One region of the Streptomyces sp. SL06 genome, then DNA from elsewhere that is predicted to be linked to it. Evidence: riboswitches for the same ligand, from Rfam matches in the RefSeq annotation. Region 1 holds a riboswitch; the other holds the start of a gene.
The links. Region 1 has a riboswitch for cyclic di-AMP ahead of AC4IHM_RS07730 (M23 family metallopeptidase). Riboswitches for the same ligand answer to the same signal wherever they lie in the genome.
Positions count from the first base shown of each region.

Region 2: it holds a riboswitch for cyclic di-AMP, as region 1 does, so the genes downstream of both, AC4IHM_RS28650 (C40 family peptidase) here and AC4IHM_RS07730 (M23 family metallopeptidase) in region 1, are expected to answer to the same signal.

Region 1 is NZ_JBSYOT010000002.1:1,720,351-1,735,884, forward strand. It holds gene AC4IHM_RS07715 (bifunctional acetate--CoA ligase family protein/GNAT family N-acetyltransferase) at 1-1,082, opposite strand, end outside; gene AC4IHM_RS07720 (HPr family phosphocarrier protein) at 1,282-1,563, shown strand; gene AC4IHM_RS07725 (GntR family transcriptional regulator) at 1,744-2,439, opposite strand; gene AC4IHM_RS07730 (M23 family metallopeptidase) at 2,644-3,408, opposite strand; cyclic di-AMP (ydaO/yuaA leader) riboswitch at 3,421-3,585, opposite strand; gene AC4IHM_RS07735 (M16 family metallopeptidase) at 3,777-5,165, opposite strand; gene AC4IHM_RS07740 (M16 family metallopeptidase) at 5,162-6,523, opposite strand; gene AC4IHM_RS07745 (DNA gyrase/topoisomerase IV subunit A) at 6,811-9,267, shown strand; gene AC4IHM_RS07750 (CobW family GTP-binding protein) at 9,264-10,334, opposite strand; gene AC4IHM_RS07755 (DUF6082 family protein) at 10,653-11,204, shown strand; gene AC4IHM_RS07760 (hypothetical protein) at 11,331-11,567, shown strand; gene AC4IHM_RS07765 (citrate synthase/methylcitrate synthase) at 11,706-12,878, opposite strand; gene AC4IHM_RS07770 (citrate/2-methylcitrate synthase) at 12,993-14,255, shown strand; partial or broken gene AC4IHM_RS07775 (ferredoxin family protein) at 14,310-15,255, shown strand; gene AC4IHM_RS07780 (ATP-binding protein) at 15,369-15,534, shown strand, end outside.
Region 2 is NZ_JBSYOT010000002.1:6,221,961-6,237,494, forward strand. It holds gene bioD (dethiobiotin synthase) at 1-684, opposite strand, end outside; gene AC4IHM_RS28620 (adenosylmethionine--8-amino-7-oxononanoate transaminase) at 686-1,972, opposite strand; gene bioB (biotin synthase BioB) at 1,965-3,173, opposite strand; gene AC4IHM_RS28630 (8-amino-7-oxononanoate synthase) at 3,324-4,451, shown strand; gene AC4IHM_RS28635 (DUF397 domain-containing protein) at 4,495-4,737, opposite strand; gene AC4IHM_RS28640 (helix-turn-helix domain-containing protein) at 4,747-5,607, opposite strand; gene AC4IHM_RS28645 (ATP-binding protein) at 5,821-6,330, shown strand; gene AC4IHM_RS28650 (C40 family peptidase) at 6,408-6,881, opposite strand; cyclic di-AMP (ydaO/yuaA leader) riboswitch at 6,885-7,029, opposite strand; gene AC4IHM_RS28655 (alpha/beta hydrolase) at 7,549-9,156, shown strand; gene AC4IHM_RS28660 (NAD-dependent epimerase/dehydratase family protein) at 9,194-10,222, opposite strand; gene AC4IHM_RS28665 (lysophospholipid acyltransferase family protein) at 10,290-11,012, opposite strand; gene AC4IHM_RS28670 (MFS transporter) at 11,156-12,670, opposite strand; gene AC4IHM_RS28675 (RpiB/LacA/LacB family sugar-phosphate isomerase) at 12,812-13,267, shown strand; gene rocD (ornithine--oxo-acid transaminase) at 13,277-14,497, opposite strand; gene ddaH (dimethylargininase) at 14,494-15,351, opposite strand; gene AC4IHM_RS28690 (Lrp/AsnC family transcriptional regulator) at 15,478-15,534, opposite strand, start outside.

The DNA.
Region 1 (15,534 bases):
GTGCGCGGCATTTCGGGGGCGAGGGAGGCGTTGAGCCGCACGTCCGGGGAGGTGTTGATGATCCCGAAGGCGTTGGGTCCGATGATCCGCATGCCGTACGTGCGCGCGTGCCGTACGAGGGCGCGCTGGCGTTCGCGCCCGTCGGGACCGCTGTCCGCGTACCCGGCGGAGATCACCACCAGCCCCTGCACACCGTGCTCGCCGCACTCGGTGACGACCTCGGGGACGTGCTCGGCGGGCACGGTGACGACGGCGAGGTCGACGGGCCCGTCGATGTCGCGCACGGAGCGGCACGCCGTAACTCCGCCGAGTTCCTTCCGGTCCTCGGGCAGGGCCTTGTTCACGGCGTACAGCCGGCCGGTGTAGCCCGCGTCCAGGATGTTGCCGAGGATGCTGCGGCCGACGCCTCCCGGGGCGCGGCCGGTGCCGATGACGGCCACGGAGCCGGGCTGCAGCAGCCGCTGCACGGAGCGCGCCTCCGCGCGGTGCTCGCGCGCGTACTGCACGGCGAGCGAGCGGTCGGTGGGTTCGAGGTCGAACTCCAGGCGGACGACGCCGTCCTCGAAGCTGCGCTTCTGGGTGTACCCGGCGTCCATGAACACCTTGATCATCTTGGTGTTGGCGGGCAGCACCTCGGCGGCGAAGCGGCGGATGCCGCGCTCACGGGCGACGGCGGCGATGTGCTCCAGGAGTGCGGAGGCGACGCCGCGTCCCTGGTGGGCGTCCTGGACGAGGAAGGCGACCTCGGCCTCGTCGGCCGGCGCGGAGGCGGGCGTTCCACCGGGGCCGATGCGGTCGTAGCGTACGGTGGCGATGAACTCGCCGCCGATCGTGGCCGCGAGTCCCACCCGGTCCACAAAGTCGTGGTGCGTGAAGCGGTGGACGTCCTTGGCGGACAGGCGAGGATACGGCGCGAAGAAGCGGTAGTACTTCGACTCGTCGGAGACCTGCTCGTAGAAGCTGACCAGGCGCTCGGCGTCATCAACGGTGATGGGGCGGACGCGCGCGGTGCCGCCGTCGCGCAGCACCACGTCGGCCTCCCAGTGGGCGGGGTACTCGTGCCGGTCCGACGAGGTCTGCATGGGCCCCAGAGTACGGCTCGCGTACGACAACGGCGCGAGGCAGTCTGTGGAGGACGGAAGGTCGGGCCGAGGCCGCGGTCCGACGACCACACGGGACGGCACACGGCCGTCCCGGCACGCTTCACGATGTGGGAAACTGGTCTAGACAAGACTGGTCTAGACAACTTCAACCCTCTGAACACCTGAAGGGCAGCATCACATGGCTGAGCGCCGCGTCAACGTCGGCTGGGCCGAGGGCCTCCACGCCCGCCCCGCCTCCATCTTCGTCCGAGCCGCCACGGCCACAGGCGTCCCGGTGACGATCGCCAAGGCCGACGGGTCCCCCGTCAACGCGGCCTCCATGCTGGCCGTGCTCGGTCTCGGCGCGAAGGGCGGCGAGGAGATCGTCCTCGCCTCCGACGCCGAGGGCGCGGACGCCGCCCTCGACCGGCTGGCGAAGCTGGTCGCCGAAGGGCTCGAGGAGCTTCCCGAGACCGTCTGACGGACAACGCAGACGAAAGGCCCGCCCGGACACCCACCGGGCGGGCCTTTCGCTTTCTCTTTCCGCTTCACCCTTTACGGGCAACAGATCATCGGCATCGCACAACAGGTCGCGGACACCGAATCAGGGCAGCAGAAAAAAGCCCCTCGAATTTCTCTCTCTTTGTATACGGCGCCCGTGTTAATGGCGCACGCTCGCTGTGTTTACGGCACGTTGCGAGTTCCTCACACGCTCGGCCCGTCCGCCGCCGGCGGCGAAGCGCAGCCGGTGCGCCGGCGCCGACCGCTCGTTGTGCAGCGTCATGAGCGCCCGCGCGCGCTCGCTGTCGCCCCGGGCCACCGCGTCGACGATCGCGCCGTGCTCCGCCCAGTACTCCACCGGTCCGGCCGGCGCGTCCACGACGTACATCCAGGCGATCTTGTGGCGCAGCTGGGTCAGCAACGCCGTCAGCGAGGGGCTGCCGGCGGCCTGGGCGAGGGTCTCGTGGAACCAGCCGCCCAGGGCACGCAGATCCTCGTCGGCGCCCTGCCTGGCCCGCTCCTGCCCCAGCCTGACCAGCCCGCGCAGCACCTTGAGGTGGGCCTCGGTGCGGCGCCGGGCGGCCCGGGAGGCGCCGAGGGGCTCCAGGAGCGCGCGCGTCTCCAGCAGGTCGGCGGCCTCCTGCTCGGTCGGCTCCGCGACGCACGCGCCCGCGTGCCGCCGGGTGACCACGAACCCCTCGGCCTCCAGGGTGCGCAGGGCCTCGCGGACAGGGACGCGGGAGACGCCGTAGCGGCGGGCGAGGAGTTCCTCGGTGAGCCGGCTCCCGCGTCCGTGGACGCCGACGACGATGTCGTCCCGGATCGCCGTACACACCGCGTGCGCGGGAATACGCATGCTCGACCTCCGCCTTAATCCCCGTGAAACGTCGACGATTGACGCGTGTTCAGCGACTCTAAGCCAATCAAGCGGATATTCCGACGGCGGGGCCGATTTCATGGATATTTTTTGGACAGTGCCACGCCGGACGGGCCGGGCCGGCGAAATCGGGAAAACCCCGGCTCGGGAAGCCGGGGCTTTCGGGTGCCGCACTGTCCGTCGTCAGACGCTCACACCGTGGGAACGGAGATAGGCGACGGGGTCGATGTCCGAGCCGTACTCGGGGCTCGTACGGGCCTCGAAGTGCAGATGCGCTCCGGTGACGTTGCCGGTGGCGCCGGACAGGCCGATCCGCTGACCGGGGTCGACCGCCTGGCCGACGGAGACCCCGATGGACGACAGGTGGCCGTACTGCGTGTACGTGCCGTCGTGCATCCTGATCACGACCTGGTTGCCGTACGCCCCGCCCCAGCCGGCCTCGACGACGGTGCCGACGCCGACCGCGTGCACGGAGGTGCCGGTGGAGGCGTGGAAGTCGATGCCGGTGTGACTGCCGGAGGACCACAGGGAGCTGCCGGCCCGGTAGGCGGTGGAGACGTAGGAGGCGGTGATGGGCGCCACGAAGGTGTTGAGGCGCTTGCGCTCCGCCGCGCGGGCGGCGCGCTCCTTGGCCGCACGCGCCTCCTTGGCCGCCTCGGCCGCGCGCTCGCGTGCGGCCTCCTGGGCCGCCTCACGCGCGGCGGCGTCCGCGGCGGCCCGCTTCTGGGCGACGGCCTGGGCGTCGATCTCTTCGGCCAGGGAGCCGCCGATGGTGACGACCGGGGTGAGTCCGCTCTGCTCCATCTCGGGCTCGGCGGCGAGCGCCGGAGCGGCGAGGGTGCCGACGACGCCGGTGGTGGCGAGGGCCGCGACTCCCGCCGCGCGGGCGGTGGTGCGGTGCGTCCGGCCAGGGCGGCGGTGCTTGCCGGCGGCGCGCGTGAACGCCATGTGGAGGCTGGTCCTTTCCTTCCCTCTCGCCTACCGGGTTAGCTGACGGGTTCGGAGCAGGAAGGTCTCCTACGGGCACCCTCGCTGCGCGCGCGGGTGTCCGATTCACCCCAGGGACTGCGATGGGTCCCCGGCTCCCCTGGCTCGCGCCGTACGGGGACTCGGCGATGACTGTCCGGTGCCGCGGACGCGGCGCACTGCCTGACGAACAGCCCGGACGACGCTAAACGCGGCTGTCTTCAATCCTCAAACGCAACACGGCTTTTGTAGTGCACGCCACAGGGCAGACAGCCACCTTCTTCACCAATTCAGACAAAGGGCGGCTCTGATGACACTCCGGTCACCAGAGCCGCCACGCGCGCGTGCCGCTACTCGGCCGCCACCACGGTGACCTCACCGATGCCGAGGGCCTCGACGGGCTCCTTGATCTGTGCCGCGTCGCCGACGAGGACCGTCACCAGGCGGTCCACCGGGAAGGCGTTCACGACCGCCGCCGTGGCTTCCACGGTGCCCGTGGAGGCGAGTTGGCGGTAGAGGGCGGCCTGGTAGTCGTCGGGCAGGTGCTGCTCGACCTGGTCGGCCAGCGTGCCGGCCACGGCCGCCGCCGTCTCGTACTTCAGCGGCGCCACGCCCACCAGGTTCTGCACGGCCACGTCGCGCTCGGCGTCGGTGAGCCCTTCCGCGGCGAGCCTGCGCAGCACCGTCCACAGGTCCTCAAGGGCGGGACCGGTGTTGGGGGTGTCGACGGAGCCGCTGATGGCGAGCATGGCGGCGCCCGTGCCGTCCGGCGCGGAACGCAGGACCTGCCCGAAGGCCCGCACACCGTAGGTGTAGCCCTTCTCCTCGCGCAGGACGCGGTCCAGGCGGGAGGTGAGGGTGCCGCCGAGGCAGTAGGTGCCGAGCACCTGCGCGGGCCACACGCGGTCGTGGCGGTCGGCGCCGATACGGCCGATCAGCAACTGCGTCTGAACGGCGCCGGGACGGTCCACGACGACGACCCGTCCGGTGTCGTCGGCGGTCACCGGGGGGACGGGACGCGGCTCGGCCGTGGAGCCGGTCCACGCGCCCAGCGTGTCGCCGAGCAGCGCGTCGAGGTCGACGCCGGTGAGGTCGCCGACGACCACGGCGGTGGCCGTGGCGGGGCGGACATGCCTCTCGTAGAAGGCGCGTACGGCGGCCGAGTCGATCGCGGCGACCGACTCCTCGGTGCCCTGGCGCGGGCGCGACAGGCGCGTGTCCGCCGGGAACAACTGCTTGTAGAGTTCCTTGGCCGCGCGGCGGGCGGGGTTGGCCAGCTCGTGCGGGATCTCGTCGAGCCGGTTGCGCACCAGGCGTTCGATCTCGCTGTCCGCGAAGGCGGGCGCCCTGAGCGCGTCGGCGACCAGGCCGAGCGCCTTGGCGAGGCGCGAGGCGGGCACCTCCAGGCTCAGCCGGACGCCGGGGTGGTCGGCGTGCGCGTCCAGGGTGGCTCCGCACCGCTCCAGTTCGGCGGCGAACTCCTCGGCGGAGTGCTTGTCGGTGCCCTCGGAGAAGGCACGCGCCATGATCGTGGCGACGCCGTCGAGACCGGCCGGCTCGGCGTCCAACGGCGCATCGAGGAGCACCTCGACGGCGACGACCTGCTGCCCCGGGCGGTGGCAGCGCAGCACGGTGAGGCCGTTGCCGAGGCTGCCGCGCTCGGGTGCCGGGAACGCCCACGGCCTGGGCTCGCCGGCCTGCGGCCGGGCGTGGAATTCCATGGTGGCGAGCTGGGTCACTTGGCCGCCTCCTCGTTCTCGTCGGTGGCGTCTTCGGTGTCGGTGTCGTCGGCGGGTGCGGTGGGCTCGTAGACGAGCACCGCGCGGTTGTCGGGACGCAGGCGGGCCTTGGCGACCTCCTGGACCTCCTCGGCCGTCACGTCGAGCACCCGCCGCACGGCGGTCAGGGCGAGCTGCGGGTCGCCGAACAGGACGGCGAACCTGCACAGTTCGTCGGCGCGGCCGGCGACCGTGCCCAGGCGGTCCAGCCACTCGCGCTCCAACTGGGCCTGGGCGCGCTCCATCTCCTCGGCCGTGGGGCCCTCCTCGGCGAACCGGGCCAGCTCCTCGTCGATGGCGGTCTCGATGACCGGAACCTCAACGTCGCCGGAGGTCTTCACGTCCAGCCAGCCCAGGGAGGGCGCCCCGGCGAGCCGCAGCAGGCCGAACCCGGCGGCGACGGCCGTGCGGTCACGGCGTACGAGCCGGTTGTACAGGCGGGACGACTCGCCGCCGCCCAGGACGGTGAGGGCCAGGTCGGCGGCGTCGCACGCGCGCGTGCCGTCCTCCGGGAGGCGGTAGGCCGCCGTCAGGGCGCGGGCCGGGACCTCCTCCTCGACGATCTCGCGCAGCTCCTCGCCCATGATGTCGGGCAGCGAGCCGTCCCGCGGGGCGGGCTTGCCGTCGTGCGAGGCGATGGAGCCGAAGTACTTCTCGATCCAGGCGAGCGTCTGCTCGGGGTCGATGTCGCCGACGACCGACAGCACCGCGTTGTTCGGCGCGTAGTAGGTGCGGAAGAAGGCGCGCGCGTCCTCCAGCGTCGCCGCGTCCAGGTCGGCCATCGAGCCGATCGGCGTGTGGTGGTAGGGGTGCCCCTCCGGGTAGGCGAGCGCGGTCAGCTTCTCGAAGGCCGTGCCGTAGGGCACGTTGTCGTAGCGCTGGCGGCGTTCGTTCTTGACAACGTCCCGCTGGTTCTCCATCGACTCGTCGTCGAGGGCGGACAGCAGGGAGCCCATGCGGTCGGCCTCCAGCCAGAGGGCCAGCTCCAGCTGGTGGGCGGGCATGGTCTCGAAGTAGTTGGTGCGCTCGAAGCTGGTGGTGCCGTTGAGCGAGCCGCCGGCGCCCTGCACCAGCTCGAAGTGGCCGTTGCCCTTGACCTGGGCGGAGCCCTGGAACATCAGGTGCTCGAAAAGGTGAGCCAGGCCGGTACGCCCCTTGACCTCGTGGCGGGAGCCAACGTCGTACCAGAGGCACACCGCCGCGACCGGGGTCAGGTGGTCCTCGGAGAGCACCACGCGCAGGCCGTTGGCCAGGCGATGCTCGGTCGCTGTCAGGCCGCCGGAGCCTGCCTGCGCTGTGGCCGTGTGACCCATGGGCATGTACGTCCCTTCGATGGCGGAATCCTTGGCGGAATCACTGGGCGGAACTGCGGAATTCCGCCGTTCCTGCCACTGTATGCAAGCGTGCGGGACACCGGTGGAGTTCCCGTGCCTCGTACGCCCTGAGCGAGAACGCGGTTGGCGGTGCACCGGCCGCGAGGGCGTACTCTGCGGGCAGCGCCGGGCCGGGCAGCCCGTGACGGGTCCTGGTCGGTCGCTGTCAGTGCCGCAGTCCACAATGGACGGCGTCAGATCACCGTTCACGCTTCAGCAAGGAGCCGGCAGCGATGGCCCGCCGTAGTACGAAGACCCCGCCGCCCGACGACTCGTACGAGGAGAAGATCCTCGACATCAACGTCGTCGACGAGATGCAGGGCTCCTTCCTCGAGTACGCGTACTCGGTCATCTACTCCCGTGCGCTGCCGGACGCCCGCGACGGCCTCAAGCCGGTGCACCGCCGCATCGTGTACCAGATGAACGAGATGGGCCTGCGGCCCGAGCGCGGCTATGTGAAGTGCGCGCGTGTCGTCGGCGAGGTCATGGGCAAGCTGCACCCGCACGGCGACGCGTCGATCTACGACGCGCTGGTGCGCATGGCCCAGCCGTTCTCGATGCGCGTGCCCCTGGTGGACGGCCACGGCAACTTCGGTTCGCTGGGCAACGACGACCCGCCGGCCGCCATGCGGTACACCGAGTGCCGGATGGCCGAGGCCACCGGTTTGATGACGGAGTCCATCGACGAGGACACCGTCGACTTCGGCCCCAACTACGACGGTCAGGAGCAGGAGCCGGTGGCGCTGCCCGCCGCCTTCCCGAACCTGCTGGTCAACGGCGCCTCGGGGATCGCGGTCGGCATGGCCACGAACATGCCGCCGCACAATCTGCGCGAGGTGATCGCGGCCGCCCGGCATCTGATCCGGTATCCGAACGCCGACCTCGAAGCCCTGATGAAGCACGTGCCCGGCCCCGACCTGCCCACCGGCGGCCGGATCGTCGGTATGCCCGGCATCCGGGACGCGTACGCGACGGGCCGCGGCACCTTCAAGATCCGCGCGACGGTCACCGTGGACACGGTGACGGCCCGGCGCAAGGGCCTCGTCGTCACCGAGCTGCCCTTCGCGGTCGGCCCGGAGAAGGTGATCGCCAAGATCAAGGACCTGGTCGGCTCCAAGAAGCTCCAGGGCATCGCCAACGTCAAGGACCTCACCGACCGCGAGCACGGACTGCGCCTGGTCATCGAGATCAAGAACGGCTTCGTGCCGGAGGCGGTCCTGGAGCAGCTCTACAAGCTGACGCCGATGGAGGAGTCCTTCGGCATCAACAACGTCGCCCTGGTGGACGGCCAGCCCCTGACTCTGGGTCTGAAGGAGCTGCTGGAGGTCTATCTCGACCACCGGTTCACCGTCGTGCGGCGCCGCAGCGAGTTCCGCCGCAGCAAGAGGCGCGACCGGCTGCACCTGGTCGAGGGTCTGCTCACCGCCCTGGTCGACATCGACGAGGTCATCCGCCTCATCCGCTCCAGCGACAACTCCGCGCAGGCCAAGCAGCGCCTGATGGAGCGCTTCTCGCTGAGCGACGTGCAGACCCAGTACATCCTGGACACACCGCTGCGCCGGCTCACCAAGTACGACCGCATCGAGCTGGAGTCCGAGAAGGACCGGCTGAACGCGGAGATCGAGGAGCTGACCCGGATCCTCGACTCGGACGCGGAGCTGCGCAAGCTGGTCTCCGCCGAACTGGCCGTGGTCGCCAAGAAGTTCGGCACCGACCGGCGTACGCTGCTGCTGGAGTCGGCCGGCACCCCGGTCGCCGCCGTTCCGCTCCAGGTGGCGGACGACCCGTGCCGGGTGCTGCTGTCCTCGACGGGCCTGCTGGCCCGCACGGCGAACGACGAGCCCCTTGTCACGGAGGCCGGCGCCAAGCGCGTCAAGCACGACCTGATCGTCTCGGCGGTGCCGGCCACGGCTCGCGGCGAGGTGGGCGTGGTGACATCGGCCGGGCGTCTGCTGCGGGTGAATGTCGTGGACCTGCCCCAGCTCCCGGAGTCCATGCCGGTGCCGAATCTCTCCGGCGGTGCTCCGCTGGCGGAGTTCGTGTCCCTGGAGGACGACGAGACGGTCGTCTGTCTGACCACGCTGGACGAGTCCTCGCCGGGTCTCGCGCTCGGCACGGAGCAGGGCGTGGTCAAGCGCGTGGTGCCCGACTACCCGTCCAACAAGGACGAGTTGGAGGTCATCAGTCTCCGGGACGGCGACCGGATCGTCGGCGGGGCCGAGCTGCGCACCGGTGACGAGGATCTGGTGTTCATCACGGACGACGCGCAGTTGCTGCGCTACCAGGCCTCGCAGGTCCGCCCGCAGGGCCGTCCTGCGGGCGGTGTGGCGGGCGTCAAGCTCACCGAAGGCGCCAAGGTCATTTCCTTCACTGCGGTGGACCCGGCCGCGGACGCGGTGGTCTTCACGGTCGCCGGGTCGCGCGGCACGCTGGACGACTCCGTCCAGACCACGGCCAAGCTCACCCCCTTCGACCAGTACCCGCGCAAGGGCCGTGCCACGGGTGGCGTGCGCTGCCAGCGGTTCCTGAAGGGCGAGGACTGCCTGGCCTTCGCCTGGGCGGGCGCCGTCCCGGCCCTCGCCGCGCAGAAGAACGGCACGCCGGCCCAGCTCCCGGAGATCGACCCGCGCCGCGACGGCTCGGGCGTGTCCCTGCCGAAGACGGTGTCGGTGGTGGCGGGGCCGGCCTAGGCCGGGTCCTGGGACAGCGGCGGATCCTCGCCCTCGGGGTCCTGTACGTAGCGCAGGACGCCCCACATGCCGTGTTCGTCGGCGTGCGGGGCGTCGCCGCGGCAGGCGTCGAGTTCCTTGCCGAGGGCGGGTGCGTCGATGCCCGTGCCGATGAGGACGAGCTGGGTGCGGCGGGGCTCGGACGGTGTCCAGGGTTCCGGGTAGAAGCGCAGGAAGCGCCCGACGGCGTGCACGGCGTACCGGTTCCGGGTGTCGTACGGGCCGAAGTCGACGTACCCCTTGATCCGGTACAGGCCCTCGGGACGGCTGTCGAGGAACCGCATGAGCCGGCGCGGGTCGAGGGGCGTGTCGCAGACGAACGGCAGCGTCTCGTAGGCGGCGTGCAGATGCCCGGCGTGCGCGCCGCCCACGGAGTGGTCGTGCAGGTCGTCGAAGGACAGCTGCCCCACACGCTCCTCGCTCGGCCGGCAGTCGTAGAGGAACCCGGGGTCGATACGGCCGTAGGTCGCGGGCACGACGGCGGCGCCCTCGCCGAGTGAACGGACGAGGGCGAGCACGCGCTCGGCGTCCGGGGACCGGTCGGTCTTGTTGACCACGACCAGGTCGGCGAGTGCCAGGTGCCGGTCGATCTCGGGGTGCCTGGCGCGGGTGTCGTCGAACTCGGCGGCGTCGACGACCTCGACGAGTCCGCCGTAGACGACCTCCGGCCGTTCGCTGGCCAGCAGCATGCGCACGAGTTCCTGCGGTTCGGCGAGACCGCTCGCCTCGATGACGATGACGTCGATACCGGCCTCGGGCCGTGCGAGCCGCTCCAGGTAGCCGTCGAGTTCGCCCACGTCGACGGCACAGCACAGGCATCCGTTGCCGAGCGAGACGGTGGAGTCGCCAAGGGCGCCGGCGACGGCCATCGCGTCGATCTCGATCGAGCCGAAGTCGTTGACGACGGCGCCGATGCGGCTGCCTCCGCTGCGGTGCAGGAGGTGGTTGAGGAGCGTGGTCTTTCCGGAACCGAGGAATCCGGCGAGTACGACGACCGGGATCTGACGCGGAGTCGGGCGTTGCCCCACCTTGCGACCTCTCTCTCACCTACGCGTGCGCCGGCTCGCGGCCGGACGCGCGACACATGCGGAACTGCCTGCTCAGGATACGAGTCACGGCAGTCCGCGCGGAGTGAACGATTGTTGGCAGCGCTCGCGGGGCAGACGTTGGGCAAGGCGCCGGACCGTGCGACCCTCGCTTCCTTCTGTGCGCCTCCTCTCCGCCTCCCCGTCGATCAGCGCCGCTCGGCACCCTGGAGGCGGCAAGCGCCGCCCATCGCCCGCCGGTCCCCGTCAGCCGACCCGCACTCGACGACCAGCGGGCGGTCGCCCGATTCGGGGGTTGACATGGTCACACGCAAAAAGCTCACGGGGAGGTTCGGCCCCGCCGCGGCCGGGATGCTGATCGCGACGGCAGGGTTGACGCTGGCCGCGCATCAGCGGCGGCTGGAGGCGCAACGCCTCGAAATCAAGAGGCTGGAGCTGGAGGAAGTGACTTCCCGGCGCCGGGCACTGGCCCACCAGCAGCGCATGCACTGGGAGCTGCTCACCAGGGCGATGGACGACGCGTCCCTGGCCGCCGTGATCGACACCTACGACAAGGACATCCCGGCGGAGAAGCGGCGTCAGTTCTTCTACGCCAACGCCTGGTACGTCAACCTGTACCACCTCTACGAAACAGGCCTGTTGGATCAGCGGGAGTTGTTCGGGCGCCTGCGGGAGATCTTCCAGACGCCGCTGATGCGGGAGTACTGGGAGGCGTCCAGGGCACAGCGCGCAACGCTGGACGAGGCGTCCGGCGAGACCCGGATCGGGGCGGTGGTGGACGGACTGATCAAGGATCTGGACGAGGCGGACACGGACGAGTGGTGGGTTGTCGGCACCCCTCCGCCCGGCTAGGCGGCACGTCGGCCTCGGGCGAGTGAACCTCTCGACTCACTTCGGCCATGCCGTCACACTCGCCCCACTGATCACAGTAACGTGCTGCCGACCAGTGCGCCCACCCTGTGTAAGGACCGGTACCCCTTGAAGATCGTGCGCCGCATCGGTGTGCCTCCAAGCTCGCGCGGCAGTACCTCCGGAGCCAACTGCCCGGATCTGTTCGAACTGAGCGACGGCAATTTCGCCGTGATCGGCACGGAGGCCACCGAGGCCCTTGAGCGTGAGCTTCCCGCCGATGCCTCCCGCGCGGACTACGAACGCATCGTGGTCGTCAGCCGGGAGACCCTGATCCGCGCCAAGGCGGACATCCCCGACGCCTGACGGACGCCGCCACGCGCCCCCGGTCGCACCACACCACGGCGCCGGACACCACTCCCGGCGAGCAATCCGGCACCCCGTCCTTGCTCGACGCTCCCCGACAGGCCTGGCGCCCGAACGGCACCAGGCCGCTCGTATCCCTCAACCCACCGCGGGCACACCGACCGGCGCCCGCGGCCCCACATAGCGCGCCGCCGGCCGGATGATCTTCGAGTCCCGGGCCTGCTCCAGGATGTTCGCGCTCCACCCCACCACCCGCGCCGCCGCGAAGGTCGGCGTGAACATCTCGCGCGGCAGCCCGCACAGTTCCATGACGACACCCGCGTAGAACTCGACGTTGGTGTGCAGTTCACGCCCCGGCTTCAGCTCGGCGAGGATCGCCTCGACCTGTCGCTCCACCTCGACGGCGAACTCCACGCGCGGACCGCCGAACCCCTGGGCCACCTCACGGAGCATCAGGGAGCGCGGGTCCTGTGTGCGGTAGACCGCATGGCCGAAGCCCATGATGCGCTCACCGGCGAGCACCCGCTCACGGATCCACGGGTCGATGCGGTCGGGAGTGCCGATCGCATCCAGGGTGTCCAGCGCCCTGCTGGGGGCCCCGCCGTGCAACGGCCCGGACAGCGCCGCCACCGCTCCGACGAGGCACGCCGCGACATCCGCTCCCGTGGAGGCGATGACCCGCGCGGTGAATGTCGACGCGTTGAAGCCATGATCAATGGTGGAGATCAAGTACTGCTCGACCGCCCGCGTCCGCCGCTCGTCCGGCTCCTCGCCGGTCACCATGTAGAGGTAGTTGGCGGCGTACGACAGGTCCTCGCGGGGCTCCACCGGTTCGAGCCCCTGCCCCAGCCGGTACAACGCGGTCAACAGCGTCGGTACGGCCGCGGCGGCCACGAGGGTGTCCCGACGGCGCCGGTCGGCCGACAGGTCGTACACGGGTTGGAAGCCCTGCGCCGCGCCCAGCAGCGACAGGGCGGTGCGCATCCCGGCCGGCGGACCGGAGCGTCCGCCGGCCGCGGCGATGGCGGGCAGGGCCGCGCGCACCGTGTCGGGGAGCCGGCGCAGCGCCGCGGTCTCGGCGGCGAAGGCGGCACCGCGCCGCGCGTCCGGGAGTTCCCCGTGGACCAGGAGATGCCACACGTCCTCGAAACCGCGGCTGCGCGCGAGTTCGACGGCCGAGTACTGGCGGTAGTGGTAGAAGCCCTCGAGCCCGCGTACGTCGCCGACCTCGGTGTCGGCCACCACGACGCCCGCGAGCCCTCGCGGCACGTCGACGGGCGCCGCGACGGCAACGGTCCTGTTGACAGACATGATTACCTCCTCGAACTTGAGTCAACTGTCCATACTTGACCGGAACTCTGTCAATATTGATTGAATCAATATATTACTCAAGACACCCCTCGCCCCCATCGATACGGTGACCCCATGCGCGATCAAGAGCCCGACCATCCCGCCACCGGCGACGAGCGGCGCCTGACCACCCGGGAGGCGGCCGAACTGCTCGGCGTGAAACCCGAGACCGTGTACGCGTACGTCAGCCGCGGCCTCCTGGGCAGCCGCCGCACGCCCGGCGGCCGGGGCAGCACCTTCGACGCGCGGGAGGTGCGGGCCCTCGCCCGGCGCAACCGGCGTGACGGCGGCAGCGCCCCGGCCTCCGGCCAGGAGCCGGCCGTGCGCACCCGCATCACGCTCATCGAGAGCGACCGGTTCTACTACCGGGGCGTCGACGCGGTCGAACTCGCCACGCGCCACAGCTACGAGGAGGTGGCCGAGTGGCTCTGGACCGGGCGACCGCGTCCCGGCGCCGCCTTCTGCGCCCCCGCGTCCTCGGTGTCCGCGGCCCGCCGCGCCGTCGACGCCCTGCCCGAACACGCCGGCCCCACCGACCGGCTGCGTGTCGCGGCGGTCGCCGCCGCGGTCGCGGACCCGCTCCGCTACGACCTGTCCGAGGACGCGGTGCTGGGCACCGCGCGCACCCTCATCCCCACCCTCGTCGCCGCGCTGCCGCCCGTACGGCACGACGGGCACGACCGGGGCCCGCTCGCGCACCGCCTGTGGACACGGCTCAGCGGGCGGCCCGCCGACGAGGCGTCGCTGCACGCCCTCGACACGGCGCTCTCCCTGCTCGTCGATCACGACCTGGCCGCCTCCACGCTCGCCGTGCGCGTCGCCGCGTCGGCCCGCGCGCATGCCTACGCGGCCGTCTCCGCCGGGCTCGGCGTGATCGAGGGGCCGCTGCACGGCGCCGCCGGAGGACTCGCCCACCGGCTGCTGCTGGAGGTCCTGGACCAGGGCAGCGCGGGGCCGGTGGTCGCGGAGGAGCTGCGGGCCGGCCGGCGGGTCCCGGGGCTCGGCCACCGGCTCTACGCCGGCGAGGACCCACGCGCGCGTGCCCTGTTCGCACTCCTGGACGACATCCCCCGGGCGGCGCCCGCACTCGCGGCGGCCCGCGACGTCCAGGCCACCGCCGCCCGCCACACCCCGCTGCACGCCAACGTGGACCTGGCACTCGCCGTGCTCACCGCGTCCTGCGGCATGCCCTCCACCGCCCCCGAGACGATCTTCGCCATCGCCCGAACGGCGGGCTGGATCGCGCACACGCTGGAGGAGTACGGGGAGCCTCCCCTGCGTATGCGCCCCAGGGGGATCTACTCGGGACCGAGGCCGCCGCAACCCCTGCCGGAGTAGCGTTCGAGCGCGGCTGGAAGTCGCCACAGCGCAAGTCAGGTTAGGCTCACCTCTGTGAGTACGTGCTCAACCGTCTCCTGGGACCTCGACGAGCCCATTTCGGGCACCGCACCCGTCGCGAGGACCTGGTTGCTACTCGAACAGCCCGGCCCGTGGGGCGCCAAAGCCCTCACTTCGAGCCACCTGGACCCCGCGCTGGGGCGTGCCCTGGAGGCCGCGGTGAAGGGCACGGGCGTACGCGTCGCGCTCATCCGGCGGCCCGGACGCCACGCGGACCGCGGCACGTCCGCCGAGCGCCGGGTGTACGCGGCCCACACCGTGCCGGGGAACGTGTGGCTGCACGGCACCGCGCTCACCGACCCCCACCGGCTGCTCGACCTCGATTTCGCGGCGCTCGGCCGGGGTGACCGCCGTACCTTCGACTCGGTGCTCGAAGGCAGCCCCCATACGGGTGATCCGCTGGCTCTCGTGTGCACCAACGGCAAGCGCGACCGGTGCTGCGCCCTCCTCGGCAGACCGCTGGCGGCCGAACTCGCCGCCTCGGGGACCGAGGACGTTCTGGGAAGTCACTCATCTGGGTGGTCACCGCTTCTCGCCGACGGTGCTCGTCCTGCCCCACGGATACGTCTACGGCCGGGTCCGGGCCCACGCCGTCAAGGAGATCCTGCACGGCGCCCGGGAAGGACGGATCGTCCTCGGGGGCTGTCGTGGGAACTGCGCGTGGGAGCGCCCCGGCCAGGCGGCCGAGCTGGCCGTGCGCTCGGCCGTCGGCGAGCACTCCGCCCAGGCGCTGAGCGTCGTACGGACCGACGGTGCCGCACCGCGCTGGGAGGTGACCCTGGCCCACACCGACGGCCGGCACTGGCGGGTCACCGTCGCGCAGGGGGCGTCGGCGCCGCCGCGCCCGGAGAGCTGCGGGGCGTCGGTGCTGGGCTCGCCGGCCCGCATGGAGGTCACGGCGGTGCGCGAACTGTCGATGGCAGCGACGCTCGCGAGCTGACGTACCGGCAGGAGGCCCGCGAGCCCCGGCCCGACGTACTCGGGCCAGGTACTCGGGAAATCCCGCCACACCCGTCTACGGCATCGCGCCGCCACCCACGTACCGTCATGGGTATGCGCTCCACTCCCCCCGTACGACGCCTGCGCCTCGGCCTGCCGCGGCGGGTGTTCTCGCAGGTCCTGCTGATGCAGTTGGCGATCGCCGCGGGCGTCGCGGTGCTCGCGACCGGCCTGTTCCTGGCTCCCCTCGGCGACCAGCTGGACGACCAGGCGATGCTCC
Region 2 (15,534 bases), 4.5 Mb from region 1:
GTTCCACGTGCCCTCCAGCCGGGGCGCCAGCCAGTGCGGTGCCGTGGAGCGGAAGGCGGCCGGGGGGAGGGCGGCCGCTCCGGCGGGGACGGCGCCGAGGAGAGGGGCGCCGGACACGTCCGGCAGGTCCGCGAGGTTGCAGCGTGCGGCGAGGTCGGGGGCGCCTGGCCAACTGCCGATGACCACTCCCGGCAGCTCAAGCCCCCGGGCGCGCAGCTCACGCGCCGTCAGCTCCGTGGTGTTCAGTGTGCCAAGCCCCGCCGACGCCACCAGCAGCACCGGCGCGCCCAGCAGCCCGGCGACGTCCGCCAGTGTCCCGCCGGCCGCGTCGAAGCGTACGAGCAGTCCGCCCGCCCCCTCGACAAGCACCAGGTCGTGCTCGGTGGCCAGCTTCTCCGCGGCCTGCGCCACCTCCCGCGGGCGCACCGGCGCCCGGCCGGCCCGGCGCGCGGCGGTGCCCGGTGCCAACGGCTCGGGGAAGCGGGCGACCTCGGCCGCCGTCACCGCGCCGGCGAGGCGCGCCACCTCCCGGGCGTCCCCGGCACCGGCCGGCCCGACGCCCGTCTGCGCGGCCTTCAGCACGGCCACCGACCGCCCGCGCGCCAGCGCCGTCGCGGCGACGGCGGCGGTCACGACCGTCTTGCCGACCTCCGTGCCCGTGCCCGTGATCACCAGTACCGGCATGTCACCCCTCCCGCGCCGCCGCGCACACCGCGCGGGCGATCCGTGCCACGTCCGCGTCGCCCGTGACGTACGGCGGCATGGTGTAGACCAGGTCGCGGAACGGCCGCAGCCAGACGCCCTCGCGCACCGCCGCCCGTGTCGCCGCCCGCAGGTCGACGGCGTGGTCGAGCTGCACCACCCCGATCGCGCCGAGCACGCGTACGTCGCTCACACCCGGCAGCCCGGCGGCGGGCGCGAGCCCCTCGCGCAGACCCGCCTCGATCCGTTTGACCTCCGCGAGCCAGTCCTGTCCGAGCAGCAGCCCGATCGACGCGCACGCCACGGCCGCCGCCAGCGGATTGCCCATGAACGTCGGCCCGTGCGCGAGCACCGGCACCTCTCCGCGCGAGATGCCCTCGGCCACCCGCGACGTGCACAGCGTGGCCGCCATCGTCAGATAGCCGCCGGTCAGCGCCTTGCCCACGCACATCACATCAGGCGTCACCGCCGCGTGCTCCGCCGCGAACAGCGCGCCGGTGCGCCCGAACCCGGTCGCGATCTCGTCGAACACCAGCAGCACGTCGTGCGCGTCGCACGCCTCGCGCAGCACCCGCAGATACCCGGGGGAGTGGAACCGCATCCCGCCCGCGCCCTGCACCACCGGTTCGACGATCACCGCCGCCAGCTCGTCGGCGTGCCGCTCGATCAGCGACCGCAGCCGGTCCGCGTACGCCTCCTCGTACTCCGTAGGCGGCGCGTCCGCGAAGACCTGGCGCGGCAGGACGCCCGTCCACAGCTCGTGCATCCCGCCCTCGGGGTCGCACACCGACATGGGCTGCCAGGTGTCACCGTGGTAGCCGCCGCGCCAGGTCAGCAGCCGCCGCTTGCCGGGACGCCCCAGCGAGCGCCAGTACTGCAGGCACATCTTGACGGCGACCTCGACCGACACCGAACCGGAGTCGGCGAGGAACACGTGCTCCAGGCCCTCGGGTGACATGTCGACAAGGAGCTTCGCCAGTCGCACGGCGGGCTCGTGGGTGAGCCCGCCGAACATCACATGGCTCATCCGGCCCAACTGCTCCCGCGCGGCCTCGTTGAGCACCGGGTGGTTGTAGCCGTGGATCGCCGACCACCAGGACGACATCCCGTCGACCAGTTCCCCCGAGCCGTCTGCCGGGCGCAGCCGCACCCCGCTCGCCGACTCCACGACGAGCGGGTCCTGCCGGCCGGGCATCGGGCCGTAGGGATGCCAGACGTGCCGCCGGTCCAGCTCCAGCAGCTCGGCCACGGCAGGCGCGGGCTCAGGCATTGGGCGCGAGGTCCGTGCCGGCACCGCGGCGGCGTACGGCCACCAGGTCGGTACGGGGCTCACCGGCGGCCGTCACCGGCCCCGGGGCCGCGGCGGCGCCGTGGCCCGCCGCCTCCGACGCGCACCCGTGGCCCGGTTCGGCCGGGCCCGAGCCGCACACCCCGCCGCCCTCGTGCGAACCGCAGCCGCCTGCCGCGGCCCGGTGCTCCGGCAGGGTGACCCGGTCGGCGCCCTCCACCTCGAACCCGGCGTCCGCGATCATCTCCAGGTCGGCCCGGCCCGCCTGGCCCTCGCTCGTGAGGTAGTCGCCGAGGAAGACGGAGTTGGCCAGGTGCAGGGCGAGCGGCTGCATCGTGCGCAGATGGACCTCGCGCCCGCCGGCGATGCGCACCTCCACGTCCGGGCAGACGAACCGCGTCATCGCCAGGATGCGCAGGCACCGCTGCGGGGTGAGGTGCCACTCCCCGGCCAGCGGCGTGCCCTCCATCGGGATCAGGAAGTTGACGGGCACCGAGTCCGGGTCCAGCGCGCGCAGCGCGAGGACGACGTTGACCAGGTCCTCGTCGCTCTCGCCCATGCCCGCGATGAGACCCGAGCAGGCGGACAGACCGGCCGCGTGCGCCTTGCGCACCGTGTCCACCCGGTCGGCGTACGTGTGCGTGGTCGTGATGTCCGCGTACGTCGCCTCGGACGTGTTGAGGTTGTGGTTGTAGGCGTCGGCGCCCGCCTCGCGCAGCCGCTCCGCCTGGCCGTCGGAGAGCAGGCCCAGGCAGGCGCACACCTCGACGGACCCGTCCTGCTCCTTGATGGCCCTGATGGTGTCCGAGACCCGGTCCACGTCCCGGTCGGTCGGACCGCGCCCGCTGGCCACCAGGCAGACCCGCTTGGCGCCCCCGGACACCCCCGCGGCGGCGGCCTCGGCGGCCTGGTCGGGCTTCAGCCAGGTGTACTTGAGGATCTCGGCCCTGGAGCCGAGCCGCTGCGAGCAGTAGGAGCAGTCCTCGGGGCACAGGCCCGACTTCAGGTTGACGAGGTAGTTGAGTTTCACCCGCCGGCCGAACCAGTGACGGCGCACCTTGCCGGCCGCGGCCACCACATCGAGCAGGTCGTCGTCGGAAGTGGCGAGGACGGCAAGGGCCTCCTCGCGGGTCGGCACCTCGCGCCGAAGCCCTTTGTCCACCAGCGTGTTCAGCAGGTCCATGGGAGCCGATCCTGTCCTACGGGCCCGCGCGGGGCCAAGGAGACTTCGCACAACACTGACAGATCGCCGTGTGGGTATCGCCACACCTCGCGGGGGGCGCCGGGCCGCTAATGTCTGTTCACTGCCTACAAAGCTCCCGAGGAGTGGCCCATGGCGTTCGGCTGGATCGACGAGCGGGCGCGAGCGCGCCGCCGGGCCGGACTCGTCCGGACGCTGACGCCCCGTCCGGCCGATTCGCCACTGCTTGACCTTGCGAGCAACGACTATCTCGGTCTGGCCCGGCATCCGGAGGTCACCGAGGGCGCGGTGCGGGCCGCCCGGACCTGGGGCGGCGGCGCGACCGGCTCCCGGCTCGTGACCGGCACGACCGAACTGCACACCGAACTGGAAGGCGAACTGGCCGACTTCTGCGGTTTCGAGGCCGCGCTCGTCCTCTCCTCCGGCTACGCCGCCAACCTCGCCGCGGTCGCCACGCTGGCGCCGCACGGCTGCCTCGTCGTCTCGGACGCGGGCAACCACGCCTCGCTGATCGACGGCTGCCGGCTCGCCCGCGGCACGACCCAGGTGGCGGCGCACGCCGATCCGCAGGCCGTGCGCAAGGCCCTGGCGACGCACGAGGGCCCCGCGCTCGCCGTGTCCGACACGGTCTTCTCGGTCGACGGCGACGCCGCGCCGCTGGCCGCACTCGCCGAGGTGTGCCGGGAGCACGGCGCGGGACTGGTCGTCGACGACGCCCACGGCCTCGGTGTCCTCGGCGACGGCGGCCGGGGCGCCCCGCACGCGGCGGGACTGGCGGGCCGCGAGGAGGTCGTCGCGACGGTCACGCTGTCCAAGTCGCTCGGCAGTCAGGGCGGCGCCGTGCTCGGCCCCGCCCGGGTGATCGACCACCTGGTCAACGCGGCCCGGACGTTCATCTTCGACACCGGGCTCGCCCCCTCGGCGGCGGGCGCGGCCCTGGCGGCGCTCACCCTGCTGCGCCGTGAGCCGGAGCGTGCGGCGCGGGCCCGTGCCGTCGCCGCCGAACTGCACGCGCGCCTGACCGCTGCGGGCCTGGAGGCGGTATCTCCGGACGCCGCCGTCGTCTCGGTGCGCGCCCCCTCCCCGGAGGGGGCCGTACGGTGGGCGGCCGACTGCAGTGCGGCCGGCCTGTCCGTGGGCTGCTTCCGCCCTCCCTCCGTGCCCGACGGCATCTCACGGCTCAGGCTGACCGCTCGCGCGGACCTCTCCGGGGAACAGATCGAACGTGCTGTGCGGGTGATCGGCGAAACGCGACCATGAGTCGGCGGGACACGGTCGTGCGTCGCCCGGCGACCCGCCGGGGTCAGTCCCGGTGGATCGTGGCGGTGAACGACGCCCAACTCCCGGGGGAGAAGAGCAGGGCGGGTCCGGCCGGGTCCTTGGAGTCGCGCACGGCGAGCAGTCCGGCCCAGGGGCCGGCCGCCGGCCGCGCCGTCTCCACGCAGTTGTTCGCCCCGGTGCTGTAGCTGCTGCGCCGCCATCGCACACCGGGCAGATCGGTGCCGGACCGGATGTTCGGGGGACGTGTGGACACGGTGCCTGACATGGTGCCTCCTTACGCGCCTGCCGCGGTCGCGGCAATGAAGTCCAACGAGTCCTCGGGCGAAAGGGCATGGATCAGAAGGGTGTTGAAGGCCTCGGTATAGGCCTCTAGGTCTTCTTTCCGTTCGAGGTGCAAGCTACTCGTCAGGTGGTCGAGAACCACCACGTCCAAGTCAGAAGTGCTCAAGAAGGAGAAGATTACGAAAGGGCCGGTGACACCGATGTGCGCCCCGGCGGCAAACGGCAGGATCTGCAGCCGGACGTGGGGCAGCCGCGCGGCCTCGGCCAGTCGTCCCAGCTGACGGGCCATGACCCCGGGCCCGCCCACCTCCCGGCGCAGCACCGACTCGTCCAGGACCGCGCTCAGCTTCAGCGGCGAGTCTGCCCGCAGCACGTCCTGCCGGGCCAGCCGGACCTCCACCAGCGTGTCCAGCCGTTCCTCCGGCAGCCCGTCCACCGCGGCCCGCGTCACCGCGCGGGCGTACTCCGGTGTCTGGAGAAGGCCGGGGACGACCGTCGTCTCGAGGGTGCGCATCGCGCTCGCCTGGGACTCCAGGCTGATGAAGTCGCGGTACGTCGGCGGCAGCACCCCGCGATAGGCGTGCCACCAGTGGTTGCGGCCCCCCGGGTCGTCGGAGCCCGCCAGCATCACCAGCAGTTCCCGCAACTGCTCGTCGGCCACGCCGTAGGCGTCGAGCAGTGACCGCACGTCGTCCGGTTTCGCGCCGCTCGTCCCGGTCTCGATCCGGCTGACCTTCGACTGGTGCCAGCCCACCAGCCGCGCCGCCTCACCGCTGGTGATGCCCGCGGACGTGCGCAGGGCGCGCAGTTCCGCACCCAGCTTCCGACGGCGCACCACGGGGCCGTGCTGCATGGGCCACTCCCTTACTCCTTATGAGCCGCCCAAATACGCTCTGCCGTCGCAGAGTTCACCGCTTCGAGCGACAGATATATGCATATCTTGGTGGATCGCCGCCCTTCACGGTCCGGTGATGGCACTCTGGCGGCGAAGCACCAGTCCGGGACCGTACTCGAACCATCCGCTCCGTGTCGGACTGCGGTCCCGTGAGAAAGGGACGACCTCGCCATGGCAGACCATCTGGAAGCATCCGTCACTCTGCCGAGCGATCCCGCTTCGGTGGCCGCCGCGCGTACCTACGTGGTCGGCACACTGGTGGAGTGGGGCCTGCCGGCGGACACCGACGTGTCCGAAACCGTGCGGCTCATCGTCTCCGAGCTGACGACCAACGCCGTCCAACACACGTTCGGACAGTCACCCACCTTCACGGTGGACCTCGTCCTCGAACGTGACGAACGACTGCGCATCGGCGTCACCGACAGCCATCCGCGCTTCCCCAAACGCCTGCCGGCCGCCGTCCAGCAGGACAACGGCCGGGGCATGGTGATCATCCGCTGGCTGACGGCGGAGTGCGGCGGCAGGCTGCGAGTCCGGCCCACCCGCGAGGGCGGCAAGACCATCTCCGTCGAGCTGCCCTGGACGCCGCCGGGCCGGCCGGCACCCCCCGAGCCGGCCACCGCCGTGGGCCGGGGAGCGGGGCAGGCGGTGGGGCAAGGGGGTCAGGAGCCCGGCCGGTGAGCCACCGGCCGCACCCTTCGTGCGTGCCGCACCGAGGGGTGACGGCGCGTCGGGACGCCCTCACCCCCGCGGGCGGGCTACTTGACCCGGCCGTACAAGACGCTCCTCGTCCAGATCTTCTGCAGCCGGACCACGTCCCCGGTCTTCGGGGCGTGCCAGATCTTGCCCTGACCGGCGTAGATGCCGACGTGGTAGACACTCCTGCCCGAGTGGAAGAACACCAGGTCCCCGGCCTTGCGGCTGCCGGCGGAGATGTGGCGGGTCTTGTTGTACTGCTGGGCCGCGGTGCGCGGCAGTTGCTTGCCGGCCTTCTTGAACGAGTAGAGCGTCAACCCGGAGCAGTCGAACCTGCCCGGTCCGGTGGCGCCCCACGCGTACGGGGCGCCCTTCTTGGAGGCCGCGATCTTGAGGGCCTTCGTCGCATGGGTCGCCGCGGTCGCCTCGGAGGCGAGACCGGGAACCACGACGGAGCCGCCCACCGCGGCGAGGGTGAGGGCCGAGGCCGTACCGGCACGAGCCATCAGGGACGGGACACGATTGAGCGCGGACATGCGCAACCCTTCGTCAGCCGCCTGTGAAGGATGACCTGTCGGATTCGGGCTGGCGAAGTTGCCCGGCCGCACGAGTGCGGCTTCACCCCAAGGGCTGCGCGGCCCGGTGCCTCTCTCGCGGAGATGACCGTTCCGGCGACCCGTCGTGCTCGGGTCCTCCACTCCTGCCGATCCACTTCCTGTCGACCCGGCGTCCGGACGGCGGCAGGACTCGGCGTCCGCCCGGACCGCCCCGCCGCTGTGGCGGGGGCTTGTCGTCAGTCACGGATCTTGTCTCGCCGAATGGGAAATTCCCAACGGAACGTGGCCTTTGTGTTGTTACTCACCACTCAGCCGTTCGGGTGGACGCCCCCGCGTTCGAACCGCCGTCGAGGACGCCGGCGACCCCCGGACCAGCGGTTAAGCGGTTCGTTCGGCTCCTGGGGTGCGCGGATCGCGCAACCTCGACGGGTCGTGAATCGGAGGTGTTCCTACACCGAAAGGGGGTACGCCTTTTGGTCCGTTTCGGCATCCGGGCAACGGCCGTCCCCCGGGGCCGGGTTCCCGCCGATCGAACGCCCCTCTCCGTTTATCGGGTTGGCAAAGAAGTAGTACTGGCCCTGTTCTCAGGAAACCCACAGCCGAGAGGATCCCCGTACTTGTCGCGAACACGTACGGGGGAGGCCCCTTGAGGAAGAGCAGACTGCGGCGCAGGACGACGGTGTTCGGCTCGGCCGGGGCGCTGGTCACCGCCATGCTGGTGGCCGGCACCGTCTCGGCGCCCGCCGCCGGCGCCGCACCGGCCACCGCTCACGCGTACGGCCACGACCGCGAGGCCCACGGCGCCGCCGTCGCCGCCGCCCGCGCCGCGAGGGCCGGCGTCGACTGGCAGGACTGCCCCGCCGACTGGAACCTGCCGAAGCCGATCCAGTGCGGCTACGTCACGGTGCCGCTCGACTACGCCAAGCCGTACGGCAAGCAGATCAGGCTCGCCGTCGACCGCGTCGCCGCCACCGGCACCAAGTCCGAGCGCCAGGGCGCCCTCGTCTACAACCCCGGCGGACCGGGCGGCTCCGGCCTGCGCTTCCCCACCCGCGTGACCGGAAACAACGCCCTGTGGGCCAACACCGCCAAGGCGTACGACTTCGTCGGCTTCGACCCGCGCGGCGTCGGCAACTCCGCCCCGATCTCCTGCGCCGACCCCCAGGAGTTCGTCAAGGCGCCCAAGGCCGACCCCGTGCCCGACTCCGAGGCCGACAAGCGCGCCCAGCGCAAGCTCGCCCGCGAGTACGCCGAGGGCTGCCGGGAGCGCAGCGGCGAGATGCTCCCGCACATGACCACGCCGAACACCGCGCGCGACCTCAACGTCATCCGCGCCGCACTCGGCGAGCAGAAGCTCAACTACCTCGGCGTCTCCTACGGCACCTACCTCGGCGCGGTCTACGGCACCCTCTTCCCCGACCACGTGCGCCGCATGGTCGTCGACAGCGTCGTCAACCCCTCCCGCGACAAGATCTGGTACCAGGCCAACCTGGGCCAGGACATCGCCTTCGAGCAGCGCTGGCGGGACTGGCAGGACTGGGTCGCGAAGAACGACGCGACCTTCCACCTCGGCGACACCCGCGCCAAGGTCCAGGAGCAGTGGCTCAAGCTGCGCGCCACCGCGAAGAAGGCACCGCTCGGCGGGGTCGTCGGCCCGGCCGAGCTGATCTCCTTCTTCCAGAGCGCCCCGTACTACGACTCCGCGTGGGTGCCGACCGCGACCATCTTCAGCGAGTACGTCGCCGGTGACACCCGGGCGCTCGTCGAAGCGGCCTCCCCGGACCTGTCCGACACCGCGGGCAACGCCGCCGAGGAGAACGGCAACGCCGTCTACACGGCCGTCGAGTGCACCGACGCCAAGTGGCCCACCGACTGGCGCACCTGGGACCGCGACAGCATCCGGCTGCACCGCGACCACCCGTTCATGACCTGGGCCAACACCTGGATGAACCTGCCGTGCGCCACCTGGCCTGCCAAGCAGCGCACCCCGGTGGACGTGAAGACCGGCAGGGGACTTCCGCCGGTGCTGATCGTCCAGTCCGAACGGGACGCGGCCACCCCGTACGCCGGCGCCGTCGAACTGCACCAGCGGCTCAGGGGATCGCGCCTGATCACCGAGCGGGACGCCGGTTCGCACGGCGTCACCGGGCTGGTCAACCCGTGCGTCAACGACCGGGTGGACACCTACCTGCTGACCGGCCGGGTGGACGCCCGGGACGTGACCTGCGCCCCGCACGCCACGCCCACGCCGTAAGGCGCACGGCGGAGAGGTGAACCGGGCGCCGCCCCCGTCATCTCTCCGCCGCCCAGGCGTCCTCCGCCGCGTAGTCGAAGAGGTCGCCGTACGCCTGGAACATCTTCGGGTAGGCCTCCCGCCAGTCCCGGCCGGCCAGCCGCTCCTCGATGAAGGCGACCGTGTCCGGCAGGGTCTCGGCGTATCCGGCCACCGGGCGATAGCCCAACTGCCCCTGCGCCGCGCTCATGTCGCACACCACCGGCGCGGGCACCGACCACGGGGTGTCACCCACGCCGTCCCCCGGCGAGGGACCGTCCACCAGCACGTCCCGGACCGTCACGCCCATCACCGCGTCGATCGCCGCCGCGATCTCCGCGACCGTCGGGGCCTGCGGATCCACGGCGTTCAGAACACGCGTGCCCGGCCGCCGGGCGGCCAGCCGGACCAGCTCGGCGATGTTGCGCACGCTCGCCGGGTGGAAGCGGCTCGCACCGCCGTACGCGAGCACCCGCCGCCGTCTGCCGTCGAGGTTGCGCTTGACGATGTACAGCTCCCGCGGGGTTCGGCAGTACGGACCGTGGATGGCGCCCGCGCGCAGCAGGGTGACGGGCAACCGGTCGCCCGCGGCGAGCAGTTCGCGCTCCAGTGCCGCCTTGCGGGTGCTGTACGAGGTGTCGCCGGGCCGGACGGTGCGCTGCGACTCGGTGACCGGCACCGGGTACCGGGGGAAGCCGTCGGGCTCGGTCTGCGTGTCGAAGTTGCGGCCCCGGTCGTCCTCGTAGACCGACACGCTGGAGATCACCACCGCCGCGCCCACCCGCCCGGCGAGCGAGACCAACTGCCGTGCGTGGCCCTCCCCGTAGGCCACCATGTCCACCACGAGGTCACAGCCCTCGCCGACCGCCGCCGACAGCGCCGCGTCGTCCTCCCGGTCGGCCCGCGCCACCCGCACGTCCCCGGGCCAGGTCTCGTCCCGGCCGCCGTTGCGCGAGAGGGCCGTCACCTCCCAGCCGTCCCGGGCCAGCGCCCCCACGGCCGCCCGCCCGATCTGTCCCGTCGCTCCGATCACCACAGCACGTGTCATACGGCGACCGTAGGCGGGCGCCCGGACGCCCGGCCACACCTTTCTGCCGACGGCAGAGGACGCCCCCCTACCGGTGCGGCAGCCGGGGGAGCCTGCGGCCCTTCGCCGCCCTCGCCGCCTCCTCGGCCTTCACGTCGGCCGCGTACCGGTCGACGTACTCCTGCTCGGACAGGGTGAGGATCGCGTACATGATCTCGTCGGTGACGGCGCGCAGCACGGCCTTCTCGCGCTCCAGCCCGGCGTAGCGGGAGAAGTCCAGGGGCGCGCCGAAGCGGATCACCACGGGGTGCACCTTCGGGATCTTCCGGCCCGGCGGCTGCGCCTCGAAGGTGCCGATCATCGCGCAGGGCACCACCGGCACCCCGGCCCCGAGCGCCATCACCGCGACGCCGACCTTGCCCTTGTAGAGCCGCCCGTCGTGCGAGCGGGTGCCCTCCGGATAGATGCCGAGCAGCTCGCCCCTGCCCAGCACGCCGAGTCCCTCGCGGATCGCCGCCCGGCCCGCCTCCTTGCCGGAGCGGTCGACGGGGATCTGCCCGGCGCTGCGGAAGAAGAACGCGGTCAGCCGGCCCTTGAGACCGGGTCCGGTGAAGTACTCGGCCTTGGCGAGGAAGGTGATGCGGCGCCGGAGCACCGTGGGCATCAGGAAGTGGTCCGCGAAGGATAGGTGGTTGCCCGCGACGATGGCGGCCCCGGACGCCGGCACATGGTCCAGCCCCTCGATCCGGGGGCGGAAGACGAGCCGCAGCAGCGGGCCCAAGAGCACGTACTTGAGGACGTAGTAGAACAAGGCGTCGCTCCTCACCCCGGCGGGACGGCTCGTTCGCCGCTGTTCTCACTGGTCAACCGGCTTGCGCCGGTGTGCCAGTGTAGGTGCGGGCCGGGCCTGTCCGGAACCGGCCGGGCCGGCCCGGTGCGTCGGCCGCGGCGCCGTCAGAACCTCGGCGTCGGGGCCCGCGACTCGACCATCTCCGCGGCCTCCCTCTCGGTCTGCACCGAGGGCGGGGAGCCCGCGAGCGGCTTCCGGGCGGTTTCCTGCATGCAGGCCACGGCCACGACACCGACGAGGGCGGCGGCCATCGCGTAGTAGGCGGGCATCATGTCGGAGCCGGTCACACTGATCAGGGCGGTGATGACCAGTGGCGTCGTACCGCCGAACAGGGACGCCGACAGGTTGTAGCCGACCGAGAGGGACCCGTAGCGGACGTTGGTCGGGAACATCGCCGGGAGCGCCGCCGACATCGTGCCGAGCAGACAGACCAGGGACAGGCCGAGGATCAGCATTCCGGCCGAGACGGCGAGCAGGCCTCCCTCCTGGACCAGCAGGAAGGCCGGCGCGGCCAGGACGAAGAAGCTGACCATGCCGGTCATCAGGACGGGCCTGCGGCCGAAGTGGTCGGACAGCCGGCCCACCTGATTGATGATCAGCATCAGCAGGATCATGGTCGCCACCAGGATCATCAGCCCGTGGCTCTCGCTGTAGTCCAGCTCGTCCGACAGATAGGTCGGCATGTACGACAGCAGCATGTAGTCGATGATGTTGTAGGCGCCCACGAGCGCGATGCACAGCACCAGGGGCCGCCAGTGGCTGCGGAACATCGTGGCGAGGCTGCCCCGGGTGGTGGTCTCCACCGCGGTCGCGGCCTCCGAGATGTGCACGGTGGAGTCCCCGAGCTTCAGGTACGCGGGCGTGTCGTCGAGCCGCAGCCGCAGGTAGACGCCGATCATGCCGAGCGGAGCCGCGGCCAGGAAGGGGACGCGCCAGCCCCAGGAGTCCATGCCGGCACTGCCCAGCACGGTGGTCAGGGCGGTGACGAGAGTGGCGGCGCCGGTGTACCCGGCCAGCGTGCCCAGCTCCAGGAAGCTGCCGAAGAAGCCGCGCCGCTTGTCCGGCGCGTACTCGGCGATGAAGGTGGAGGCGCCGCCGTACTCGCCGCCGGTGGAGAAGCCCTGGAGCAGCCGGAACATGATCAGCAGGAGCGGCGACCAGAAGCCGATCGAGTCGTAGCTGGGGATGAGCCCGATGGCGCCGGTACCGATCGCCATGAGGATCATCGTCAGCGCGAGCACCTTCTTGCGGCCGATCCTGTCCCCCATCGGACCGAAGACCATGCCGCCGATCGGGCGCACCAGGAAGGCCACGGCGAACGTGGCGAACGAGGACAGCAACTGCGCGGTCTCGCTCCCGGACGGGAAGAACACCCGGCCGATCGTCCCCGCCAGGTAGGCGTAGATCCCGAAGTCGAACCACTCCATGGCATTGCCGAGCGAGGCCGCCTTCACCGCTCTCCGGACCGCGGCCTCGTCCGTGATGGTGATGTCCGACCGGCGCAGCCGCGGGTTCTGCCGACGCCTGATGGCCCGGAACAGGGCCGGGTGGCGGCGGATCGCCGACGCGTCGGGTTCTTGGCCGTTCTCGGTGCGGGACGTGGCGGACTCCCTTTCCACGGGCAGCCACCCGGGCGGAGCGCTGCTCGGTCGTGCGTTTCTCGGGTCGTACCGTTCCCCCGATCATGCTGGGTGCGGTCCGGATTCCGGTCATGCGGTTGAGCCGATGAGGTGAGCCGCCCGCGCGAGTACGCTTCCCGCATGCGGATTTCCGTCTCCTCCGACATGGACGAACCCGTGGCCCGCCTCCTCGTCGAAGAGCTGCGCGGGCGCGGCCACGAGGTCAGCACGCACGGCGCCCTGAGCCCCGGCGCGGACCCGCGGTGGGCGGTGTGCTCGGAGCGGGCGGCCCGCGATGTCGCCGACGGCAGCGCCGACCAGGCGGTGGTGTGCTGCTGGACCGGCACGGGCGCGTCGATCGCCGCCAACAAGGTGCCGGGCGTACGGGCGGCCCTGTGCGCCGACGCCCGCGCGGCGGACGGGGCCCGCCGCTGGAACGACGCCAATGTGCTCGCGGGCGGCCTGCGGCTGACCTCGGGGCCGCTGCTGCGGGAGATCCTCGGCGCCTGGTTCGCCGGGGAGGCAGGCAACGGCGCCGAGGACCGGGACAACCTGGCGCACCTGGAGCGGCTCGACCGGGGCCGGGCCGCTCCCTGACACGGGCGCTCAGACGGTCAGGACCTTCTCCAGCGTCCCGAGCGCGCCCTCCAGCTCCTCGGCGGTGACGGTCAGCGGCGGGGCCAGGCGGATCGTGGAACCGTGGGTGTCCTTGACGAGGACGCCCTCGCGCATCAGCCGCTCGCTGATCTCGCGGCCGGTGCCCAGCGCCGGGTCGATGTCGACGCCCGCCCACAGCCCCCGCGCGCGGAAGCCGACGACGCCCCTGCCCACCAGGGCGGTCAGACCCTCGCGCAGCACCTCGCCCAGTCCGGCCGCCCGGCGCTGGAACTCGCCCGTCTCCAGCAGCTCCACCACCGCCGTGCCGACCGCGGCCGCCAGCGGGTTGCCGCCGAACGTCGAACCGTGCTCGCCCGGGTGCAGCACGCCGAGCACCTCACGGCTGCCCACCACCGCCGACACCGGCACGATGCCACCGCCCAGCGCCTTGCCGAGCAGCACCACGTCGGGGACGACCGACTCGTGCTCCACGGCCAGCGTGTGCCCGGTACGGCCCAGCCCCGACTGGATCTCGTCCGCGACGAACAGGCAGCCCGCGCGGCGGGTCAGCTCCCGCACCCCGGCCAGATAGCCGTCGTCCGGGATCAGGACGCCCGCCTCGCCCTGGATCGGCTCGATCAGCACGGCCGCCGTCGTCTCGTCGACCGCCGCCTCCATGGCCGCCAGGTCGTTGTACGGCACGATCCGGAAGCCCGGGGTGAAGGGCCCGAAGCCGGCGCGGGCCGTCTCGTCGGTGGAGAAGCTCACGATCGTCGTCGTACGGCCGTGGAAGTTGTCCGCCGCAACCACGATCGTCGCCCGGTCGGCCGGGACGCCCTTCACGTCGTAGGCCCACTTGCGGGCCACCTTGATGCCGCTCTCCACCGCCTCGGCGCCGGTGTTCATCGGCAGCACCATGTCCGTGCCGGTCAGCGCGGCCAGCCGCTCGGCGAACCCCGCGAGCCGGTCGTTGTGGAAGGCGCGCGAGGTGAGCGTCAGCCGGTCCAGCTGGCGGTGGGCGGCCTCGATCAGGGCCGGGTGGCGGTGGCCGAAGTTGAGCGCCGAGTAGCCGGCCAGCATGTCCAGATAGCGGCGGCCCTCCACGTCCTCCACCCACGCGCCCTGCGCGCGGGCCACGACCACGGGCAGCGGGTGGTAGTTGTGCGCGAGGACGGGCTCCTCCGCGCGGATCAGCTCCTGGGAGCCGCGGGTGCGGGCGGGTGCGGTCATGAGCGGGTCTCCCGGATCTCCTGGGTGCAGCACTTGATGCCGCCGCCGGCCTTGTGGAACTCGGACAGGTCGACCGGTACGGGCACATAGCCGAGGCCGGCCAGCCGGTCGGCGAGTCCCCGGGCCCCGGGCGAGATGAACACGTGCCGCCCGTCGGAGACGGAGTTGAGCCCGAACGCCATGGCGTCCTCACGGGTGGCGATCACCGCGTCCGGATAGAGCCGCTCCAGCACCTCACGGCTGCCGGGGGAGAAGGCCCCGGGGTAGTAGGCGATGTTCCCACCGCTCCCGCTGATCCCACCGGCCTTGTCCGTCCCGTCGTCGAGGACGAACAGCGCCGTGTCCAGGTGGTAGAAGTACGGATCGACCAGCGTCAGCGAGATCACCGGCACGCCGAAGTGCTCCTGGACCTCGCGGTGCGCCTCACGGCTGGTGCGGAAACCGGTGCCGGCCAGGATCCAGCGGCCGGCCGGGACCAGGTCGCCCTCGCCCTCGCAGACCGTCTCGGGATGGTGCACCTCGAAGCCCTCCGCCTTGAACCACGCCTCGAAGGGCACGGACTCGGGACGGCGCTCGGGCGCGTGGAAGAGGGAGCCGAAGACCCGCCCCTGGACGACGACCGCGCAGTTCGCCGCGAAGACCATGTCGGGCAGACCCGGCACCGGCCCCACGGCATCGACGGTGTGGCCGTGGGCGCGGTAGACGTTGACCAGTGCCTGCCACTGGTCGAGGGCGCGGATGACGTCGACGGGCCGGTCGGGGCTCATCCACGGGTTGATGGCGTACTGCACGGCGAAGTGTCTGGGTTCGCAGACGAGAAAGCGCCGTCGGCGCGGTACACGAGAGTCGGACACAGAGGGGTTCCTCCGCTTCCTAACGGGTCGTGACTGAGGGATGACACCACCGTAGAAAGGGAAGCCGACGAACGACAAGTGATCAAAGCTGCGTGTGTACGCACGAATGCTGCGTCTTGGGGCTGGTCAGCGCACATCCGTTGCGTCCGGAGCGGTCCCCTCGGGCGCCGGATGGCTCGCACC